DNA from 4 places in the Streptomyces sp. NPDC007084 genome. Region 3 is predicted to be linked to each of the others. Evidence: riboswitches for the same ligand, from Rfam matches in the RefSeq annotation. Region 3 holds a riboswitch; each other region holds the start of a gene.
The links. A riboswitch is a leader RNA that binds a small molecule or an ion and turns the genes downstream of it on or off. The one in region 3 is predicted to bind cyclic di-AMP.

Region 1 (5,562 bases), on a different contig from region 3:
GAGACGGGGGTGGAGGAACTCCTGCGCTACGACGGGCCGGTGGAGCTGGCCACCTGGCGGTTCGCGACCGAGGACGTGCGGATCGGCGGGCAGGACATCGCGGCCGGTGACCCGGTGCTCGTCGTGCTCGCCGCAGCCGACCGCGATCCCGAGCGCTTCGAGCGGCCGGACGTCCTCGATCTGTCCCGGCGTGACAATCAGCACCTCGGCTACGGCCACGGCATCCACTATTGCCTGGGCGCGCCGCTCGCCCGGCTGGAGGGGCAGACCGCGCTCGCCACCCTCCTCACCCGCCTTCCCGACCTCCAACTCGCTGGAGATTCGGCCGATTTGCGCTGGCGCGGCGGGCTCATTATGCGCGGATTGCGCACGCTTCCGGTCGAGTTCACCCCGGTCGGACAGTCCGGAACCGGTTCATCCGGGTAGCCGGGGCGGCGGTGCCGCAGAGGGGTGCGCGGGCGCGGGAAGGGCGTTCGGCCGAGCGGTCCGGCGGGCGACGTCAACTGACACGCCGTCATAACTGTGATCTTCACGTGATCTGCGCTGCATCGACTTGTGACAAGCGTTCGAGTCCGGCTACCTTCACCCATCAACGCGGCCCCGGCGCTCATCACTTCGCCGTAGGTGCCGTAGTCACCCCGTTGTCACGCGAAAGGCTTCCGCATGCTCTCCGGGAACGGCCGTCACCGGCGCCCCCGTCAGGCCCCGGCCCTCATCGTCGCCGCAGGCGTGACCGGGTCGGCCATCGCGATCCCGCTCCTCGGGGCGACGAGCGCGAGCGCGGCCGACGGGACCACCTGGGACCGGGTCGCCGAGTGCGAGAGCGGCGGCGCCTGGAGCGCCGACAACGGCAACGGCTACTACGGCGGCCTCCAGCTCACCCAGGACAACTGGGAGACGTACGGCGGCCTCGAATACGCGCCGAGCCCCGACCAGGCCAGCCGCTCGCAGCAGATAGCCGTCGCCGAGAAGGTGCTCGACGGGCAGGGACTCAAGGCGTGGCCGACCTGCGGACCGCTCTCCGGGCTCAGCAAGGACTCGGCCGGGGTCGACGTCGACACGGGCATGGGTGACGCCGCGTCGGACGACGACACCGCCGGCACCTCCGGCCTGTCCACCTCGCCCGGCGCCTCCCCGTCCACCGGGGCGTCCGCCGGCACCTCCACGGACTCGTCGGAATCATCCGGGTCGTCGGACTCGTCCGGTTCGAGCGACACCGCCTCCCCGAAGGCGACCGGTAACACCACCAAGTCCGACCCCTCGGCGGGTACGGACGAAGCGGACGATCCGGATGCTTCCGGCACGCCCAAGGCCGACGATGACGAGTCGGGCAAGTCGGGCAAGTCCGGCCGGAGCGGCACCTCTTCGGAGCCCTCCGACGAGACGTCCGCCACCCCCGGACGGCATCGCGGCGGCAGCGCCGACGAGGACGCGGCCGACGCCGTCGGCGACAGCCGGCCCGACAGCGCCTCCGGGCGCCACGCCTCGCGCGGCTCGGACGGCTCCCGCGAGGCCGCCGACGGCACCTACGTCGTGCGCGCCGGCGACAGCCTGTGGGCGATCGCCGACGCCCTTGACCTCGAGGACGGATGGACCGGGCTGTACGCCGCGAACGAGGAGACCGTGGGCGCCGATCCGGACGTCATCCTGCCCGGTCAGAGCCTTGCTCTTGATGGCGAAACGGTCGAAAAGTAGCGGGAGTTCACGTCATGGTTCGCTCGTGAATGTCCGGTTTGGCGCGAGTGAGACATGAGTCTCAGAAGCCCTGATCGTCTTTGAAAATCAGGCGGCCCACTGCTTACGGTCGTGATCGCTCGCCACAGCGGGCCCCGACGGTCGCAACGCCGAATCCTGCCAGCGGCCGTACGGGAACAGTCGTCGCGTCAAGCGCCGTAGGCAGGAGCGGGGGACCCAAGGTAAGCGCCGCGAACGGGAGTTGAGAGACACCCGGGGACGGCTTGGGGTAAAGCCGCGCGCCGCGGTTCCGCAAGGGACCGTGACCGTGCGGCCGGGCAACTCAACCGGCCCGAACCCGACAGCTCACCTCGCAGGCGTCGGTGAGGGGATCACTCGATGCTGTTTTCCAGCAAGGGCAAGCACCGCCGCCCGAACAAGGCCACCCGTGTCGCCACGCTCGCCGGAGTCACCGGTGTCGCCATCGCCGCCCCGCTGATGGCCGCGGGCAGCGCCTCCGCCGCGACCGGCTCCGAATGGGACGCCGTCGCCCAGTGCGAGTCCGGCGGCAACTGGTCGATCAACACCGGCAACGGCTACTATGGCGGCCTGCAGTTCTCGTCCTCCACCTGGGCCGCGTACGGCGGCACCGCCTACGCCCCCACCGCCGACCAGGCCTCCAAGTCGCAGCAGATCGCCGTCGGCGAGAAGGTCCTCGCCGCGCAGGGCAAGGGCGCCTGGCCGACCTGCGGCACCGGCCTGTCCGGCGCCGCGTACAGCGGCGGCGACTCCGCCCCGGCGGCCCCCTCGGAGCCCTCGGCCTCCTCCGGCTCCTCGGCGCCGAGCGCGTCGCACAGCACCCGGACCACCGAGCAGCCCGCCTCCCGTTCGCAGGAGCGCCCGGCCGCCAAGAAGACCGTCACCACCCCGACCGGCAAGAAGGTCAAGAAGGGCGACGGCGAGTACAAGGTCGTCAAGGGTGACACCCTCAGCTCGATCGCCCAGAAGCACCACGTCAAGGGCGGCTGGCAGAAGCTGTTCAAGCTGAACCACGACATCATCGACGACGCCGACTTCATCTTCCCGGGCCAGCAGCTCCACCTGCGCTGATCCAGGCGGCACCCCCGGCCCTTCGCCGGCCGAGGCCGTACCCCGGTACTCCGGGCCTTCGCCGGCCCGGGCCGTACCCCGGTACTCCGGCCGACGGGGGCCGCACCCCGGACCGCCACCGATCGAGGCCGCTCCGGCCGGACGTGCCCGCCCTCGGCGGACGGCGGGCACGTCCCGGCCCGGCGGCTCCGGGCTCCCCGCTCCGGCGCGTGTTCCCCCGTACGCGCCGGAGCGGGGTTTTTCATTTCGTTTTTGTTCCGATCGGGAACAATATTTACCCCGAGTTCTGCCCAAGGGGTGGTCGATCGGCTGGCCGATCCCCCCGGGCCGGTTAGGCTCGTCCCGCAGGACTAGCCAAGCCCTGCGTATTCGCGTCACATCCCAGAAGGAGATGCTCGTGCCGTCCATCGACGTCGTCGTAGCCCGGGAAATCCTGGACTCCCGAGGCAACCCCACGGTCGAGGTCGAGGTCGGCCTCGACGACGGCAGCACGGGTCGTGCCGCCGTTCCGTCCGGCGCCTCCACCGGTGCCTTCGAAGCCATCGAGCTGCGCGACGGTGACCCCAACCGTTACCAGGGCAAGGGTGTCGAGAAGGCCGTCCTCGCCGTCATCGAGCAGATCGGCCCGGAGCTGGTCGGCTACGACGCCACCGAGCAGCGCCTGATCGACCAGGCCATGTTCGACCTGGACGCCACCGACAACAAGGGCTCGCTCGGCGCCAACGCCATCCTCGGCGTCTCGCTCGCCGTCGCGCACGCCGCCTCCGAGGCCTCGGACCTGCCGCTGTTCCGCTACCTGGGCGGCCCGAACGCGCACCTGTTGCCCGTTCCGATGATGAACATCCTCAACGGCGGGTCGCACGCGGACTCCAACGTCGACATCCAGGAGTTCATGATCGCCCCGATCGGCGCGGAGTCCTTCTCCGAGGCGCTGCGCTGGGGCGCCGAGGTCTACCACACCCTCAAGAAGGTGCTGAAGACCAAGGGCCTGTCCACCGGCCTCGGCGACGAGGGCGGCTTCGCCCCGAACCTGGAGTCCAACCGCGCCGCCCTCGACCTCATCGTCGAGGCCATCAAGCAGGCCGGCTACATCCCCGGCGAGCAGATCGCGCTCGCGCTCGACGTCGCCGCGTCCGAGTTCTACAAGGACGGCAAGTACGAGTTCGAGGGCAAGTCCCGCTCGGCCGCCGAGATGACCGAGTACTACGAGGAGCTGGTCTCCGCGTACCCGCTCGTCTCCATCGAGGACCCGCTGTACGAGGACGACTGGGCCGGCTGGAAGGTCATCACCGACAAGCTGGGCGACAAGGTCCAGATCGTCGGCGACGACCTCTTCGTCACCAACCCGGAGCGCCTGGCCCGCGGCATCGAGGAGGGCTCCGCCAACGCCCTGCTCGTCAAGGTCAACCAGATCGGCTCGCTGACCGAGACCCTGGACGCCGTCGAGCTGGCCCAGCGCAACGGCTTCAAGTGCATGATGTCCCACCGCTCCGGCGAGACCGAGGACGTCACCATCGCCGACCTCGCGGTCGCGGTGAACTGCGGTCAGATCAAGACCGGCGCCCCGGCCCGCTCGGACCGCGTCGCCAAGTACAACCAGCTCCTGCGCATCGAGGAGATCCTCGACGACGCCGCGGTCTACGCCGGCCGCAGCGCGTTCCCCCGCTTCAAGGGCTGATCCGCTCCACGAGCTGAGCCGCCTCGCGGGCTGATCCGGTTCATCGGCTGAGCCGCCTCGCGGGCTGATCCGCTCCATGGGCGGAGCCGCCTCGCGGGCTGGGCACCAGCCGCCCGCCCGCTTGGGCAGCGTCGTCCGTACGTCCCCGTACTCGGTCCCGTACCGTGTGCGGGGACGTACGCACGTGACGGCCCCGCACACGGCGGGCCGGGTACTGGGGAGGCGGGACTCATGGCCGTGAAGGACCGGGACCGGTTCTCCACCTCGACCAGGCTCAGACTGCTCGGCGAGCAGACGGCGGCCCGGGTCTACCGCTCCCAGACCAAACGGCAGGCCCGCCGCTCCCGGCTCACCGGCCGGGCCGCGCTGCTCGCGCTCGTCCTGTGCTCCCTGATCGTCGCGCTCGCCTACCCGATGCGGCAGTACGTCTCCCAGCGCGCCGAGGTCGCCGACCTGGAGCACCGCCAGGAGCAGGCCCGGCAGCGGGTCGAACAGCTCCGCGACCTGAAGGCGCGCTGGCAGGACGACGCGTACGCCGAGCAGCAGATCCGGCAGCGGCTGCACTACGTGATGCCCGGCGAGACCGGCTACGTGGTGGTCGACCCGGACCCGGCGAAGCAGGCCCGCGCCGGCCAGGGCGCCGCCGACCGCCCCTGGTACACCAACGTCTGGGACGGCGTGGACAAGTCCGACGCCGCCGACCAGTGACGAACCCCTGAACTGACCAGAAAGACACGTGACTCACGGCATGGAAACGCCACCGCCGACCACCGCGCGCACCGAGCCCACCGAGGCCGACGTCGAGGCCTTCAAGCAGCAGCTCGGCCGGCCGCCGCGCGGACTGCGCGCGATCGCGCACCGCTGCCCGTGCGGACAGCCGGACGTGGTGGAGACGGCGCCCCGCCTCCCCGACGGCACCCCCTTCCCGACCACGTACTACCTGACGTGCCCGCGGGCCGCGTCCGCGATCGGGACGCTGGAGGCCAACGGGGTCATGAAGGAGATGACGGAGCGGCTCGCCACCGACCCCGAACTGGCCGCCGCCTACCGCGCCGCCCACGAGGACTACATCGCGCGCCGTGACGCCATCGAGGTCCTGG
Region 2 (5,562 bases), on a different contig from region 3:
GTGGGTGACGCGGTCGCCGACGGCGAGCGCGACGACCGGCTTCTCGGAGATGCCGCGCCGGGTCGCGAACCCGGAGGCGCCCGAGGCGGCCGACCGGGAGCGCGGGGAGGACAGCGAGGCCGCGACTCCGGAGACCGGGCCGGCCGGCTGGGAGGAGACGGCGCCGGTGCGCTTCCAGTCCAGATGCGTCGCCGGGATCTCCTCCAGGAAACGCGAGGGCGGGTTGTACGAGGGCTGGCCCCACGCGCTGCGCATCGCGGACCGGGTGAGGTAGAGCCGCTCCCGGGCGCGGGTGATGCCGACGTAGGCGAGGCGGCGCTCCTCCTCCAGCTCCTTGACCTGCCCGAGGGCGCGCATGTGCGGGAAGACGCCGTCCTCCATGCCGGTCAGGAAGACCACCGGGAATTCGAGGCCCTTGGCGGTGTGCAGGGTCATGAGGGTGATGACGCCGTTGCCGTCCTCCTCGTCGGGGATCTGGTCGGAGTCGGCGACGAGCGCGACCCGCTCCAGGAACGCGGAGAGTCCGGCCGGGGTCTCGTCCTCGCCGGTCTCCTGCTCGAACTCCAGGGCCACGGCGGCGAGTTCCTGAAGGTTCTCGATGCGGGTCTCGTCCTGCGGGTCGGTCGAGGCCTGCAACTCGGCCAGGTAGCCGGTGCGTTCGAGGACGGCTTCCAGGACGGTGGCCGGGCCGGCGCCGGACTCCACGATCGTGCGGAGGTCCTCCATGAGGGTGTTGAACCGGCGGACCGCGTTCGTGGACCGGGCGGCCATGCCGTAGGCCTCGTCCACGCGGCGCAGCGCCTGCGGGAAGCTGATCTTCTCGCGCTGCGCGAGGGCGTCGATCATCGCTTCGGCGCGGTCGCCGATGCCGCGCTTGGGCACGTTCAGGATGCGGCGCAGCGGGACCGAGTCCTCGGGGTTGGACAGCACCCGCAGGTAGGCGAGGACGTCCCGGACCTCCTTGCGCTCGTAGAAGCGGACGCCGCCGACGACCTTGTAGGGCAGCCCGACGCGGATGAAGACCTCTTCGAAGACACGGGACTGGGCGTTCGTCCGGTAGAACACCGCGACGTCGCCGGCCTTGGCCTCGCCCGCGTCGGTGAGACGGTCTATCTCGTCGGCGACGAACTGCGCCTCGTCGTGCTCGGTGTCCGCGACGTAGCCCGTGATGTTCGAGCCCGCGCCCGCGTTCGTCCACAGGTTCTTGGGGCGGCGGGACTCGTTGCGCTCGATGACCGCGTTGGCGGCGGTGAGGATCGTCTGCGTGGAGCGGTAGTTCTGCTCCAGGAGGATCGTCGTCGCGTTCGGGTAGTCCTCCTCGAACTGGAGGATGTTGCGGATGGTGGCGCCGCGGAAGGCGTAGATCGACTGGTCGGCGTCACCCACGACGCACAGCTCGGCGGGCGGCAGGTCGAACTCGCTCGGCGGTACGTCCACAGGATGCTCGGAGCTGCCGACCAGCTCGCGCACGAGGGCGTACTGCGCGTGGTTGGTGTCCTGGTACTCGTCGACCAGGACGTGCCGGAAGCGGCGGCGGTAGTGCTCGGCGACGTCCGGGAAGGCGCGCAGCAGGTTGACCGTGGTCATGATCAGGTCGTCGAAGTCGAGCGCGTTGGCCTCGCGCAGGCGTGACTGGTACATCGCGTAGGCCTGGGCGAGGGTCTTCTCGAAACCGTCGGTGGCCTGGGCGGCGAAGTCCTCCTCGTCGATCAGCTCGTTCTTCAGGTTCGAGACCTTGGCGCTGAACGACTTCGGCGGGAACCGCTTCGGGTCGAGGTCCAGATCGCGGCAGACGAGCGCCATGAGCCGCTTGGAGTCGGCGGCGTCGTAGATCGAGAAGGACGAGGTGAAGCCGAGCTTCTTGCTCTCGCGGCGCAGGATGCGGACGCAGGCGCTGTGGAACGTCATCACCCACATCGCGTTGGCCCTCGGGCCCACGAGCTGCTCTACGCGCTCCTTCATCTCGCCCGCGGCCTTGTTCGTGAAGGTGATCGCGAGGATCTGGCCGGGGTGGACATGCCGCTCGCCGAGCAGGTGGGCGATGCGGTGGGTGAGCACGCGGGTCTTGCCGGAGCCCGCGCCGGCCACGATGAGCAGCGGGGAGCCGGAGTGGACCACGGCCGCGCGCTGGTTCTCGTTCAGCCCCTCCAGGAGGGCCGCCGGGTCCACGGCGGGGCGGGGGGCGCCGTCGCGGTAGTACGCGTCCCGGCTCGGCGGCACGTCGAACCGGCCGCCGAACAGGTCGTCCGCGACCGGCTCCGGCGCGTGCTCGTCCTCGGGCGGCGGCGGGTGCTCGTCCTCGTGGGCCGCGGAGGGCTTGAGGTCCGCCAGGAAGCTGTCGTCAAAGAGGCTGCTCATCGCTCTCCGAGTCTAGGCCGAGCCACTGACACCCCGCCGCCACCCCGAGAATCCCGCCCCGATCCCGGGGCACCCGGCGGCGACCGGTCCGTGACCGGGCGGTGACGGGTCGGTGGCCGCGAGTGACCGTACGCGCAGGTCGGGGCCGGGCCGGCGGGCTCCCGGGGCCGTCCGGCGGGCGCCACGAGGGCCGTCGGACGGGCGCCACGAGGGCCGTCGGACGGGCGCCACGAGGGCTGTAGGACGGGCGTCCTGCGGGCGCCCCGAGGGCCGTCAGGCGGGCGTCCGGCGAGCGTCAGGCGGGCGAGCGGCCTCACCGGAGGGCGCGACGGACCCACCCGTGAGGCCGCTCACAAGCAGCTCGGCGGCAACAAGGAAGCAGCCCTCGGACACCCCCGCAAAGTGGCGCACACCACGCATCCCCGGCGCCCCCGCGCCGCCCGCATGGCCAAGGTCACGAAAATGTATCGGGCATATCGCACTCCAACCTTCACACGGGCCACACGAGTTGGCTAGCGTGCTCGAAGGCCGCCCGACCGCGACCGGCGAACGACGCCGGGCCGAGCGGCCTCCGCCGAGTTCGGACCGCCCAGCGGGCGGCCGGAGCCGGGGACCCACCGATCTGGGGTGAATCGGTCCAACCGCCCTGTGGCGCCAGGACCGTAGGGCAAACCTTCCGGAACCACCCGCCCGAACCCGACAGCTAACCCGGTAGGCGGATGACGGAAGGAGTCGCCTCTCTTGGCGTCGCACCGCAAGCCGCGTCCTTCGGGTACGCGCGTGGCAGGCATACGGACCCCGGCGCTCGCGACAGCGGCCCTCACCTCCGTGGCCCTGCTCTCCCAGACGGCGAACGCCGCGCCCCCGGCCGAGCCGAGGCCCAGCCTCGAAGAGGTCCAGAAGAAGGTCGACGACCTCTACCACCAGGCCGAGACGGCCACCGACAAGTACAACGCCACCCGGGAGAAGACCGCCAAGCAGCGCAAGCGGGTCGACAGCCTCCTGGACGACGTCGCAGCGCGCACCGAGAAGCTCAACTCCGCGCGTGCGGAGCTGGGGACGTTCGCCGCCGCGCAGTACCGCACCGGGGCGTCCACGCCGGGCACCGCGACGCTGCTGCTCGCCGACGACCCGCAGGACTACTTCGACCAGACGCAGTTGATGAGCCGTCTCACGAACCGCCAGAAGGCGGCGGTGGACGACTACGTGACGGAGCAGGCGGCGACCGCCAGGAAGCGGGCGGAGGCGAGCGAGAGCCTTCAGTCGCTGACCACCTCGCAGAACGCGCTCAAGTCGTCCAAGGCGGCGGTGCAGCGCAAGCTCGGCGCGGCGCGCGATCTGCTGTCGAAGCTGACCGCCGAGGAGAAGGCGCGGCTGGCGGCGATCGAGAAGAAGAAGCGGGAGAAGGCCGCCGCGAAGGCTGCCGAGCTGGCGCGGGAGCAGGCGGCGGCGGAGAAGGCGGCGAAGGAGAAGGCCGAGGCGGGCGAGGGGTCGGGGACGTCCACGTCGGGCTCCTCCGGCTCTTCCGGCTCGTCGGGCACCGGCGGCTCCGGTTCGACGGCCACGGACCCCTCGTACGCGACGAAGGCCGGCAAGGCGGTCGCCTTCGCCCGCGCACAGATCGGCAAGCCGTACGTGTGGGGCGCGACCGGGCCCGGCTCGTACGACTGCTCGGGGCTGACCCAGGCCGCCTGGAAGGCCGCCGGCGTCTCCCTCCCGCGCGTCACCTACGACCAGGTGAACGCCGGCACGACGGTCTCCCTGGCCGACGCGAAACCCGGTGACCTGGTCTTCTTCTACGGCGACATCAGCCATGTCGGGCTCTACATCGGCAACGGCATGATGATCCATGCGCCGAAGCCGGGGGCGTACGTCCGCGAGGAGTCGATCTACTACGACGGGACGTCGGCGATCCACAGCGTGGTACGCCCCGCCTAGCCACCCCACCGCCCCGCCACCCCCTCTTGTTCGGCCTCTACCTCTTGTTTGGCCTCCACGCGCGCGTGTAGGCCAAATCGGCGTCACGCGCGCGTGGAGGCCAAATAAGGGTCACGCGCGCGTGGCCCGCCGCCAAGCGGTCCCGTGGTCCCTAGCATCGGGCGCATGCCCGAAATGCCGGTTACGCCCGATCGCCCTTCGCTCCCCGCGTGGTGGGCGCGGCGCCCGCCCGCCGCCGGGGCCGCCGTCATGGCCACCGGCATCATCTCGATCGGCCTGCACCTGATTGGTCATGAGACGGTCTCCCGGATCGCGCTGGTCCTGGCGGTGATCGCCTGGCTGGCGCTGGCGGCGGACTTCGTCCTGCGGCTGGTGCGGGACCGGGAACGGTGGCGCCGGGAGGCGGGGACGCCACCCGGCCTGACGGCGGTCGCGGCGACGACGGTGCTCGGTACGCGGCTGTCGCTCCTCGGGTGGCAGGGTCTCGCCGAGGCGCTGCTCGCGCTGGCCGCGCTGCTCTGGCCGTTCCTGCTGGTGGCCGTCGCCCGCAATCTGCGCCGGGGGCACATGCCGGGCGGGGTGTTCCTGATGTGCGTGGCCACTCAGGGGCTCGCGGTGCTGGGCTCGACGATCGCGACGGCCCTCGGGTGCGAGTGGCTGACGCATGCGGCGCTGGTGCTGTTCTGGCTGGGGATCGTGCTCTACGGGGTGGCTTTCGCGCACTTCGATCTATGGCAGGTGGCGCGCGGCGCCGGTGACCAGTGGGTGGCCGGGGGCGCGCTGGCGATCTCGGCGCTGGCCGGCTCGAAGCTGGTGGCCGCGCACGAGGTGAACCCGTACCTGTGGAACAGCGACGACCAGGGCGTCCTGCGCGTCGCGACCGGCGTACTGCTCGCGCTCGACCTCGCCTGGTACTGCGTGCTGTTCGTGGCGGAGGCGGTGTGGCCGCGCCCGCACTACGACGTACGCCGTTGGGCGACGGTTTTCCCGATGGGCATGACGGCGGTGGCGACCCTGATGACCGCCACCGCTCTGGACACCGCCCCCGGCCTCCACACGACAGGCCAGGTACTGCTGTGGATCGCGGTGGCGACCTGGCTGGTGGTCGCCGCCGCCGCGATCGTGGACGCCCGCGCGACGGCCCGGTCGGCTCGGCTCGGGTCCACCCGGCCCGGGTCCGGTCGGCTCAGGTCCGGTCGGCTCAGGTCCAGAGGACCGCGATGAAGATGTTGGCGGTGGTGAGGAGACCCACCGTGGCGAAGATGT
Region 3 (5,562 bases):
CCGCGACGAGCAGCGTCACGGTGATCACCCAGGCGGAGTTCGCGGGGGTGGTGTGCAGGATCTGCGGCAGCTCGGCGATGAGCGGAGTGACCAGCGTCTGCATGATCGCCGCCACGGTGCCGGCGAAGGCGAGTGTGGCGACCACACCGCCCGCGCGGGCGGTGGGCTGGGGGGCGTCCATCAGGGACTCCTCGGGTGTCTCGGGATGTCTCGGTGTGTCTCCGGGCGATCCCTTGCGAGGCAAGGGATGTGCATCGTACACGTCATGTGCATAGCGCATGTGATGTGGCTCATGCACGTGCGTGTGGGAGCATGGCCACGGACCGCGCCGATATCGGCGCGACGCGCGGTCCGGGTGACAGCGGGAGGCGGCAGGCGCGATGGTCAGGCCCACGGACGAGGTCGAGTACGAGCAGATGCTGCTGAGCCGTCACGGCCTCATGCGGCAGAAGGGGGCCCGCACCAAGGACAGCGTCCTGGAGCGCAGCGCCTACGTTCTGCTCAGCCGCATCCGGGTCCAGGGGCCGATGTCGATCGGTGAGCTGAGCGACGCGTTCGGGCTCGACGCCTCCACCCTCAACCGGCAGACCGCCGCCGCGATGCGCGCCGGACTCGTCGACCGCATCCCCGACCCCGACGGGGGCATGGCCCGCAAGTTCCGTATCACTGACGAGGGTGCACGCCTCCTGGACCAGGAACGGCAGGGGCTCATCAGCGCCCTGGACCAGGTGATGGCCGACTGGTCGGAGTCGGACATCGCCGCCTTCGCCTCCTACCTGAGGCGCTTCAACACCGACATCGAGCGCATCGGCGGACGCCCCTGGCCGCGCCCCTGACGCGCCCCGTCCTCCGGTTCACCCCCACGGGTTGTTTCCCCGGCAGGTCCCCGCGAACGGAGTGCGGGGCAGGGGGCTGGGGCGAGAACCTGGGCGGCACGTGAGCAGGAACGTGAACGCCGTCGCCGAGGAGCCCCGCGTGTCCGATGTCGTCTTCACCGCGGATTTCGCCTCAACTCGCCAGTGGATCGCGGGCCGTTCGTGGGCCTATCCCGACGGCGGCCCGGTCAACCCGGGCGACGACAAGCTCGACCACCTGGTGGCCGACCCCGCCTACAGCCGTACGGGCGTCTTCCGCGCCACCCGCCGGTCCGACGGCGCCTGGGACGCGGGGCTGCTCACCACCGAGGGCAGCGAGGACGCGTTCATGGTCCGCACGGGGGACGTACTGGAGGCGCGGGTCAGACTGCCCACCGCCCTCGGCGCCTGGCCGGCCATCTGGACCTGGCGGGACGGCGGCCAGGAGATCGACGTCTTCGAGTACCACCCCGACAACCCCGACCTGCTCGAACTCTCCAACCACGTCCGCGGCGCGCACCACTACTACCGGGACGGGACGGTCCGGCCCGGCGCCTGGGTGGACCTCGTCGTCGAGTTCGGCGCCCACCGCGTCGTGTGGTGGGTCAACGGCGTCCGCGCCTTCGCCGACCGGCGCGGGGTCGGCCGGCACTGGGAGGCGTATCTCATCGTCAACCTGTCGGTGTGCGCCGGGCGTTACCACCCGCCGCCCGCCCCCGACGTCTCCGAGATGGACTTCGCGGTGGAAGGCCTGCTCGTCCGCAGACCCGGCAGCCACGACGACCCGGACAGCCTCGCGGAGGACGCCGGCGTGCTCGACTGAACCGGCCCGGCGGAGCGCGCGGCCTCGCCGACCGCGCCGCGAAAACCCCGCCCCGGCCGCATCCGCCGCGTGCCCCGGCACGGAAGTACGGCATCAGAAGCGACGTCGCGTACGGGCGCGTCGCACCGACCGGTGCCGAGGGCCATGACGAATCCACAACCGGGTCGAGAGACCCCCGAGGCCGCCTACATCGGCCACGTGGGCGACTGCCGCACGTGCCGGCGCGAGTCGGGCCGCTGCCCGCGCGCCGAGCGGCTGTGGCGGCTCTACCAGGAGTGGCGCGGCGGCCACGGTACGCGTCCCGGGGGCGCCGAGTGATACACCGCGCACCGGTCATGGCGTCCCCACAGCCGACAGGTCAACTGGCCGCCTGGGCACCACACTTGGCGACCGGGATCCTAGGCTCGGAGGTGTCACCAAGCCGCTGCCGTGTCGGCTACGGATACCGAGGGGGGCGGCGGCAAGGATTGCTGGCGGCCCAGGGTGGTGGGCGTCGACGGCGCTTTGATGGTTTTCGACGGTGAAGAGGTGTCATGCGAGGCTCGGCGCGGATGTCCGACCGCGAGGGGCAGCGGCCCGGAGCGGCCAGGCCGCTCACAGCGCTGGTGCCGCACCGGCCAGCCGGCGGGGCCAAGGGCCCGACGCGGGCCGCGGTGCTCGTCCTGCACGGCGGACGCGCGGACAGCCTGGCCCCGTCGCGTCCCTGGCACGTCTCCCGCCTGCGCATGCGGCCCTTCGTGCGCGCCGTGCTGCGCGCCGTGCCCGACCGGGACGTCTTCGTGGGCGAGGTCCGCTACCGCGTACGGGGCTGGAACGGCGCCGCGACCGATCCGGTCGCCGACGTGCGCCGGGCCCTCGCCGAACTCACCAACCTGGTCGGGGAGGTGCCGGTGGTGCTCGTCGGCCACTCGATGGGCGGCCGTGCCGCGCTGCGCGCCGCCGCGGCGCCGCAGGTCCGGGCCGTGGTGGCCCTCGCGCCCTGGTGCCCGGCCGGCGAGCCGGTGGCCCAGCTGCGGGACAAGCGGGTGATCGTACTGCACGGCGACCAGGACCGGATCACCGAGCCGGCGGCCTCCTTCGCGCTGGTGCGCCGGGCCGCGCGGGAAGGCTCCTCGGCGACTGCGGTGCGGGTCGCGGGCGGTGACCATGCGATGCTGCGGCGCGCGCGGACCTGGCACGAGGTGACCGGTTCGGCGGTCGCCGCTCTGCTGTCCGGCGCCGACGGCCCGGTCGAGGCGCTGCCCGCCGAGGGACCGAACGGCGAACCCGGCGTCCTCTGAGGCGGGCCCGCACGCGCCGGGCCACGGCTGCCCGGCCATCGACGCTGTTCGACCACCGTTCCGAGGCGTCTGCTCGACCTCCGACCCCATGCGTCTGTTCGACCACCGTTCCTACGCGGAGTCGAGCCGGTCCGCGGGGTCGGGGGAGAAGGGACGGCGTGAGCCGGTCGTCCCGCGTGCACGGGTGCCGGGGCGTGCGGCGCTTCCGGGGAGCGGGCCGCCCGTGGACGGATCCCAGCTGAGGATCCACTCGAAGTCGCGCTGCAGCCGCCGGGCTTCGCTCCGCACGAGGGTCGGTATGTCACCGCGTTCGGAGATCAGTTGGGCATAGATCGGTGCATCGTGCACGGGGGAATCCTCGACTCGCTCTCAGGGCCGTCCGCGGGCCTTCCGTGTCTCGACGTTAGGGCCGTGAGGCGCCCACGGTGGTCATCCGGCCGGTTCGGCCAGAACCGGTCACGGCGCGAGCATCGACGGTTCGCCGATGTCGAACGAGCCGTCAGGGGCCGTCAGTTCCGTTCGCCGCCGCCGAACGTCCGCGCGCGAGCGGCCGCAAGCCCCGAGCGAGGTGCGGACCCGGCTGTACGGAGACCTCCTCGCGGAGGACTTCCGCGCCGAACGGGACTGCCCCGTAAGCCGATTCGCGTACGGCGTGTGCTTCCGTCGTCGCACAACGGCGCCGATGCGATGAAGGTCACGAAAATGTATCGGACATCTGGGACGTGGATCTTCACATGGGGCTCACAACTTGGCTAAGTTGACGACCAGGCCGCCCGACTCCCTCCGGCGAACTCGCCGGGCGGTGCGGCCTCCGCCGAGTCCGGCCCTGCCCTCGTGCAGCCGGAGCCGGGGACCCACCGAACCTGGGGTGAATCGGCCAACTGCCTTACGGGGCACAGGTCGTAGGGCATACCTTCCGGAACCGTCCGCCCGAACCCGACAGCTAACCCGGTAGGCGGACGACGGAAGGAGTGCCACCTTCATGGCGCCGGAACGCACCCAGCCCAGTGGCGAAGAAGTCCGCCGACGGCTCGCCTCCCTCTACGACCGGGCCGAGGACGACACCGGCAACTTCAACGCGACCCGCGCTCTCGCGAGCCTCTCCCGCCAGGGCGACCGGCGTGCCGTGGCCCGACGGCTCACCGGCAGGCCGCCGGCCGTGGAGGAGCGCCGAGCCGTCGATCCGGCCCAGGACGATCTGATGCGGCAGTGGTTCGACGGGGCGCGTTCCCGGCTCGGGCCCACCGTCGCGGCGGTCCTCCCGGCCGACCGGCGCCCGGACCGCGGACGAGAGGCCACGCGCCGGGCGGGGGAGCGCTCCGCGGAACTTCCCGCCGCCCAGCAGCTTTCCCAAGGCGCCCTCCCCGCCGCCGAGTCGACCGCCGCGGCCGGACGGGAGCTGACGGCGGGCCCGGCCGCGGCTCCCGTCGCGGAGCTGACGGCACGCCCCGTTCTCGAACTGACCGCGGGCCCGGTGTCCGAGCCGACGACCTGGCCCACCCCCGCGATCCCCGACCAGCGCTCCGCGGCCACGGGCTCCGCGGCCATCGGCTCCGCGGCCACGGGTTCCGCGGCCACCGGCTCCCTCCCGGCGGTGCCAGGACCGGCGCTCCCTCCCGAGACCTCCTCCCCGCGCTTCCGCAAGGACCGCGCCCGCCGCAAACTGGCCGCCGCGCAGGAGATGCTGGCCCGGCACACCGCGCGGCGGACCGAGCTGGACGCGTCGACACCGGCCGCATACCCGCCCGTGGAGCAGCCGTTCGGCGAAACCGCCCTCCCGTCGCTCACGTACCCGGCGGCGGAGTACCTGTCGGCGCCGGCCGGGCCGGGCACGTACCCGACGACGGAGCACCTGTCCCTGCCGGTCGCGGCAGCCGCGTATCAGCCGATGGAAAGTGCCCCGTGGCAGCCCACGGGAGCCGGGAACCAGCCCGCGACACGCGTGCCGGACCCGGTCGGGGCCGTCGCCTATCAGCCGCTGCCGGACGCCTGGTCGGCCTCGCCCGCCCCGGTGGCCCAGGCCGCCGACGACACCGGGCGCACGGTGTGGCCGGCGCCCGTCGAGCAGCCCGCCCCCGGCGCCCCCTGGTCCGCCGATCCGAACGCCGGGTTCGACACCGGAAGCATCGCCGCCGTCATGGCCCCGCCGGTCACCGGGTACGACACACGGGCCGCCGAGGCCGTCGCCTTCGCCCGCGCCCAGGTCGGCAGGCCGTGCGTGTGGGGTGCCTCCGGACCCGGCTCGTTCGACCCCTCCGGGCTCACCCAGGCCGCCTGGCGGAGCGCCGGTGTGCTGCTGCCCCGGACGGCGGGCGACCAGGCACGGATCGGACCGGCCGTACCGCTGGACGCGGTCCAGCCCGGCGACCTGCTCTTCTTCCACGAGGACCACAGCCACGTGGGCCTCTACGTCGGCGACGGCCTGATGGTCCACGCGCCCAGGCCGGGAGGGCGGATCACGGAGGAGCCCGTCCACCCCGCCGGGCAGGCGACGATCCACACCGCCGTACGCCCGGTCTGAGAACCGGCCTGTCACCGCTGCGAGGTCCGGCCCCCGGGGACCGGCCCTCGCAGCGGCCCCGAGACCCGGCTCTGAGGCGCCGCC
Region 4 (5,562 bases), on a different contig from region 3:
GGACTGCTGCTCGCGATGGGGATGCACTCGGTGTGGAACAGCTCCTCGGACTTCGGGGAGTACGGCTTCTTCGCGGTCTACGCGGCCTTCATGGTGCCCGCGTTCGGGCTGCTGACCTGGCTGGTCGTCTGGACCCGGCAGCGCGAGCTGCGCACCGTCCGCACCGAACTGCCCGCCTACAGCGCGGCCGGCTGGCTGGGCACCGCCGAGCCCTACGTCCTCGGCTCGATGCGGGCCCGGCGGCTCGCGCGGGACTACGCCGGGCAGCGCTGGGGGAAGGCTGCGGCCCGCGCGGTCGCCGAGTACGAGGCGTACGCGACCTCGCTGGCGTTCCTGCGGCACCGGGGGCGGCGGGGCCGCGCGGGCGCCGACTTCGTCGTACGGGAGCGGGAGCTGCTGCACGAGCTGTGGCGCCGCCGGGAGGTCGCCCGCCCGTCCCTCGCCTACGCGGCGGCCATGACCGCCCCGCTACCCGCGCCACCGCCCTGGCCGGCGCACGGCTACGGCTACGCCGCCCCGCCGGGACAGCCGTACCACCAGCCACCGGTGCCGTTCCCGCATCCGCACCCGTCCCCGTACGCGGCGTACGACCCGAATCCGTACCCGACGTACGACGCGCACCCGTACCGCACCTAGGGCGTGTCGTTTGGATCAGGTGGCGCCGGAGTGCGGCGCCTTGTCGGCTGGGCCGAGCGGGGCAGGGTGCGTGCAGCTGCAAGGCGGAGGAGGGCGACGACGCGGAGCGTCGGCAACCGACGACAACGCCGCAGATGTGCGTGCCCTGCCCCGCGACCCGCCACATGATCCAAACGACACGCCCTAGATCCCCGCACCCGTGACGGGCGAGGCGGGGCAGGGCGGGGGCTTGGCTGGGCTGACTTCGGTTCGGCTCACCCAGGTGTTGCGCCGGGCGGTGTGCCTGACGTCGTGCCGGACGTCATGCCGGGCGGTGTGCCAGGTGCTATGCCGGGCGTTACGCCGACGCCTCGGTCAGCCGGGACAGCTCGGCGTCCGTCAGGGACAGGTCCGCGACGCCCAGCAGGGCCGGGAGCTGCTCCACCGTGCGGGCGGAGGCGATCGGCGCGGCGACGGTCGGCTGGGCGGCGAGCCAGGCGAGGGCCACGGTCGGTACGGCGGTGTTGTGCGCCTCGGCGATCTCGTCCAGCGCGGTGAGGACCCGCTGCCCGCGCTCCGTCTCCAGGTGCTTGGAGGCGCCCGCGGCGCGGGCCGAGTCGACGGTCGTACCCGGACGGTACTTGCCGGTGAGGAAGCCGGAGGCCAGCGCGTAGTAGGGCACCGCGGCGAGGCCCGCGCGGGAGGCGACCTCGCGCAGGGGGCCCTCGTAGGTGTCGCGCGCGACCAGGTTGTAGTGCGGCTGGAGGGCGACGTAGCGGGCGAGGCCCTCGCGGTCGGAGAACTCCAGGGACTCCTGGAGCCGCTCCGGGGAGATGTTGGAGGCGGCGATGTGCCGCACCTTGCCGGCCTTCACCAGCTCGTCCAGGGCCCCGATGATCTCCTCGACCGGCACCTCGGTCTTGTCGTAGTGCGTGTAGTAGAGGTCGATGTGGTCGGTGCCGAGGCGGCGCAGCGAGGCGTCGGCGGCGGCCTTGATGTTGGCGCCGGAGAGGCCGGGGTAGGCGGGGTGCTGGCTGACCTTCGTCGCGATGACGACGTCCGCGCGGTTGCCGCGGGCCTTGAGCCACTTGCCGATGATGGTCTCGGACTCGCCGCCCTCGTTGCCGTCGACCCACGCCGAGTACGCGTCGGCGGTGTCGAGGAAGTTGCCGCCGGCCGCCGTGTAGGCGTCGAGCACGGCGAAGGACTGGGTCTCGTCCGCCGTCCAGCCGAAGACGTTGCCGCCGAGGGAGAGCGGGAAGACCTCGAGGTCGGATGAGCCGAGCTTGCGAAGAGAAGTCATGCCCGGGTCCAACGCCCGCACGGGATGCCGGTATTCCACCCGCGCCCCGCACGCCCCTCGTATCCGGGCACGCCGGGGACCAGGGGCTGCTATCCGGCTATCCGGCGATCGGGCTATCGGGCTATCGGGCTATCCAGGAACCCTGGAGGTCAGAGCCGGCGAGGCCCCCGGGGATCAGGGATTGAGCCCCTTGCTCTGGAGCCAGGCCATCGGGTCGACGCCGGTGGCGGCGCCGCCGGGGTGGACCTCCAGGTGCAGGTGCGGCCCGGTCACGTTGCCGGTCGCGCCCACCCGCCCGATCACGTCACCGGTGGCGACCTTCTGGCCGGCGGTGACGCTGATCGACGACTGGTGGCAGAACCAGAGTTCGGTGCCGTCGTCCAGGGTGAGGATCGTGCGGTAGCCGTACGCGCCGGCCCAGCCCGCCTCGGTGACGGTGGCGCTGTGGATCGCCTTGATCAGCGTGCCGGTGGGCGCGGCGAAGTCGAGACCCGTGTGGTAGCCGGAGGACCACAGGGCACCGGCCTCGCCGAAGCGCGAGGTCAGGGTGTACGAGGAGGTCGGCAGCGTGTAGCTCTTGGCCAGCTCGGCGAGCCGCTCGGCCTCGGCCTTCGCCTTGGCCTCCTCCTCCGCCTTCTCCTTCGCGGCGGCGGCCTTGGCCTTCGCGGCGTCCTGCTGCTTGGTGGCGAGGGCGACGGCCTGCTTCGCGGCGGCGGCCTCGGCCGCCTTCTGGGCGGCGCTGTCGACCTGGTTCTGCTGCGACTCGGCCTGCTGCATGATGCGGGCGCGCAGTGCCTCACCGGCGTCCGTGCTGCCCTGGGCGGCGTCCTCGGTGGTCAGTCCGGCGCCGGTGAGCGGTGTCGTGGAACCCTCGGGTGCCGCGTCCGCGCCGTCGCTGATCAGCGCTTTGGCGGAGTGGGTGACCGAGGAGAGGTCGGGCAGTGAGATGGAGACGGGCGCCTTGCCGGGCGCGGCCGTGGCCATGCCACCGGCGCCGACGGCGGCGATGACTCCGACGCCGAGGACCGTGGAGCTGCGGGCGAGTCCTCCGCCGCGCTGCTTTCCCACGCGGTGCCGGCCACGGACCGGGCGGACGGAATCCTCGGTGGGGTTCCACTCCTCCCAGGGGCCCTCGTCCTTGCCGTAGGCGAAGCCGAAGGACTGGGGGTCATCCGGTGCGAACGAGGTTGGCTGGGCAGGCCGGTTGGACGCCACGTGGGCGCACTCCTTTCCTTCCTTCTCGCCTACCGGGTTAGCTGACGGGTTCGGAGCAGGAAGGTCTCCTACGCGCGTATACCCACCGTGTCTCCACGGCGGAGATCCGCTCGATTCACCCCAAGTTGGTGGTTCCCCGGTTCCCTTGCGGGATTCGGCGCGTGCGCACGGAGCCGTCTCTTGTGACGGCTGGGACGACCGCGCTGCGTTATCGAACGTTAATAGACCCGGCTACCTCTTTCCAAGCTGTTCTGAGTGATCGTTAACGGTTTTTGGCCAGGACTTTGGGGTCAGGGGCGGTGAAAGACGGGCGAGTTGACCGCGCCGCACCGGAGCACACAGGTCTGACGGTATGTCAGTTGTTATGCGGAGGGGCACGGTTCGGTCACCCCTCGTGACAACGGCCGGACGGACCCGTACGTGCCCGACGGGCGGACTCGTCCGTGCCTGTCAGCCGCGCCGTACGTGCCCGTCAGCCGCGCCGTAGGGGCCCGTCAGCCGCGCCGTACGGCGAGCAGCGCCATGTCGTCGGTGAGGGCGCCGCCCGTGTGCCGGCGGACGTCGTCGGCGAGGGCGTTCAGCAGCGCCTCGGGGCCCGCGAAGATCCGGCCGGCGAGCCGCGCGGCCGGGTCGTAGAACTCGCCGCGCGCGTTGCGGGCCTCGGACAGGCCGTCGGTGTGCAGCAGCAGGGTCGCCCCGCGCGGGAAGCGGGCCGGGACCGCCCGGTCGGCGGTGACGGCCAGGTCGCTCATCCCGAGCGGCAGCGCGGCGGGCCCGCCGGCGAGCGGGAGGAGCGTGCCGTCGGGGTGCAGCAGCAGGGGCGGCGGATGCCCGCGGTTGACGACGCGGACGACCTCCTCGTCGTGCGGGATCTCCACGAGCACGGCGGTGGTGAACCCCTCGACGGCGTCGAGGTTGGCGCGCCGGGCGCCCTCGCGCTTCAGCGCCCGCTCCAGCCGCTGCGCGACCGCCTCCAGGGTGCTCTCCTGCTCCGCCGCCTCGCGGAACGCGCCGATGACCACGGCGACGGCGGCGACCGCCGTCATCCCCTTGCCGCGCACGTCTCCGACGACCAGCCGCACGCCGTACGGGGTGTCCTGCACGGCGTACAGGTCCCCGCCGATGAACGCGTCCGCCTGGGCCGCCTCGTAGCGCGCGGCCACGTCGAGACCGTCGATGCGCGCCTGCGGTTCGGGCAGCACGGCCCGCTGCGCCAGCTCGGCGATCTCCCGGACGGAGGCGAGCTGCTGGTCGCTGCGCCGCACGAGGACGTTGACGACGACGGCGAGGGCGGCCGCGGTGGCGACGGTGACGACCTCGGTGACCGCGTCGCTGCGCAGGGCGACGCCGAGCCGCAGGTGCGCGAAGAGCAGCGCGCCGACGGCGGCGACGCCGGTGAGGACGGTGCCGCGCAGCGAGTACAGGGGTGCGGCGATCAGTGTGGCGGCGGTGAAGAGGGGGGCGGCGGGGAAACCGGCCGGGGTGAAGTAGTCGTAGCAGGTCCCGGCGATGACCAGCAGGACGGGCAGCACCCGGACGAGCGCGCGCACGACGGAGATACGGCCCGGGCGGCTGCCCGCCGGACCGTGCCCGGAGTCGCCCGAGGGGGCGGATGCGCGCGTCGCCCGCGGATCACCGGGGGACGGGCGGTCGGCCCGGTCGTCGAGTTCTCCGGCCCGCTCCTCACCTCCTGGCTGACCCACCCGTCCAGCAGACCCGCAGCCCGCTCGCCGGGCGACCGGTGTGGCCCGACCGAGGGATTCCGGGCCACCAGGCGGCGGGGACCAGCAGGGGGACCGACAAGGGGGACCGACTAGAGGGACCGACTAGAGGGACCGACTAGAGGTACCAACACCAAGGGCCGGAACTCGTGAATCCGAGTTCCGGCCCTTGGCCTTCAGTAGCGGGGACAGGATTTGAACCTGCGACCTCTGGGTTATGAGCCCAGCGAGCTACCGAGCTGCTCCACCCCGCGTCGTAAGAACCAGTGTACGGCATCCCGGGGGCGGGGGGGCGCACGTGGTTACCGGGGTGCCAGAAGGTGCCGGTTGGGTGCCTTGGCGGTGTGTTCGTGTTCGGGGAGGAGGAGGACGTCCGCGCCCGCGGAGGTGAGGAGGGCGCTGCCGTCGGCGTCCGGGACGAAGGTGTCGGGCTCGCGCCAGGCCGTGACGACCCGGCGGACACCGGCGTCGAGGATGAGCCGGGCGCAGGGGGCCGGCCGGGAGGCACGGCGGGCGCACGGCTCCAGGCTGCTGTAGACGGTGGCACCGGGCAGCCGCGGGTCGGCCGGGTCGATCTTGGCGAGGGCGGCCTCCTCGGCGTGTACGAGGGGATCGGCGCCCTCGCGGGAGTGGCCGCGGGCCAGTTCGGTGCCGTCCGCCGCGACCACCACCGCGCCCACGCTGAACGCGGTCTCCGAGGGCGGGCAG

Region 1: another riboswitch for cyclic di-AMP. It lies ahead of AB0912_RS15250 (transglycosylase family protein); the one in region 3 lies ahead of AB0912_RS07100 (NlpC/P60 family protein).
Region 2: another riboswitch for cyclic di-AMP. It lies ahead of AB0912_RS31680 (NlpC/P60 family protein); the one in region 3 lies ahead of AB0912_RS07100 (NlpC/P60 family protein).
Region 4: another riboswitch for cyclic di-AMP. It lies ahead of AB0912_RS00070 (M23 family metallopeptidase); the one in region 3 lies ahead of AB0912_RS07100 (NlpC/P60 family protein).

The regions. Positions count from the first base shown of each region.
Region 1 is NZ_JBEYFY010000015.1:33,133-38,694, forward strand. It holds gene AB0912_RS15240 (cytochrome P450) at 1-426, shown strand, start outside; gene AB0912_RS15245 (transglycosylase family protein) at 664-1,695, shown strand; cyclic di-AMP (ydaO/yuaA leader) riboswitch at 1,879-2,069, shown strand; gene AB0912_RS15250 (transglycosylase family protein) at 2,074-2,784, shown strand; gene eno (phosphopyruvate hydratase) at 3,176-4,462, shown strand; gene AB0912_RS15260 (septum formation initiator family protein) at 4,694-5,170, shown strand; gene AB0912_RS15265 (DUF501 domain-containing protein) at 5,211-5,562, shown strand, end outside.
Region 2 is NZ_JBEYFY010000067.1:5,485-11,046, forward strand. It holds gene pcrA (DNA helicase PcrA) at 1-2,358, opposite strand, end outside; cyclic di-AMP (ydaO/yuaA leader) riboswitch at 2,921-3,092, shown strand; gene AB0912_RS31680 (NlpC/P60 family protein) at 3,100-4,296, shown strand; gene AB0912_RS31685 (tellurite resistance/C4-dicarboxylate transporter family protein) at 4,462-5,520, shown strand; gene AB0912_RS31690 (hypothetical protein) at 5,498-5,562, opposite strand, start outside.
Region 3 is NZ_JBEYFY010000005.1:151,757-157,318, reverse strand. It holds gene AB0912_RS07130 (MFS transporter) at 1-181, opposite strand, end outside; gene AB0912_RS07125 (MarR family transcriptional regulator) at 381-836, shown strand; gene AB0912_RS07120 (beta-glucanase) at 937-1,677, shown strand; gene AB0912_RS07115 (hypothetical protein) at 1,822-1,995, shown strand; gene AB0912_RS07110 (alpha/beta fold hydrolase) at 2,211-2,957, shown strand; gene AB0912_RS07105 (hypothetical protein) at 3,069-3,305, opposite strand; cyclic di-AMP (ydaO/yuaA leader) riboswitch at 3,760-3,931, shown strand; gene AB0912_RS07100 (NlpC/P60 family protein) at 3,940-5,478, shown strand.
Region 4 is NZ_JBEYFY010000001.1:21,547-27,108, forward strand. It holds gene AB0912_RS00060 (PrsW family intramembrane metalloprotease) at 1-636, shown strand, start outside; gene AB0912_RS00065 (aldo/keto reductase) at 974-1,918, opposite strand; gene AB0912_RS00070 (M23 family metallopeptidase) at 2,093-3,133, opposite strand; cyclic di-AMP (ydaO/yuaA leader) riboswitch at 3,145-3,303, opposite strand; gene AB0912_RS00075 (PP2C family protein-serine/threonine phosphatase) at 3,628-4,692, opposite strand; tRNA gene AB0912_RS00080 (tRNA-Met) at 5,035-5,108, opposite strand; gene AB0912_RS00085 (dihydrofolate reductase family protein) at 5,157-5,562, opposite strand, start outside.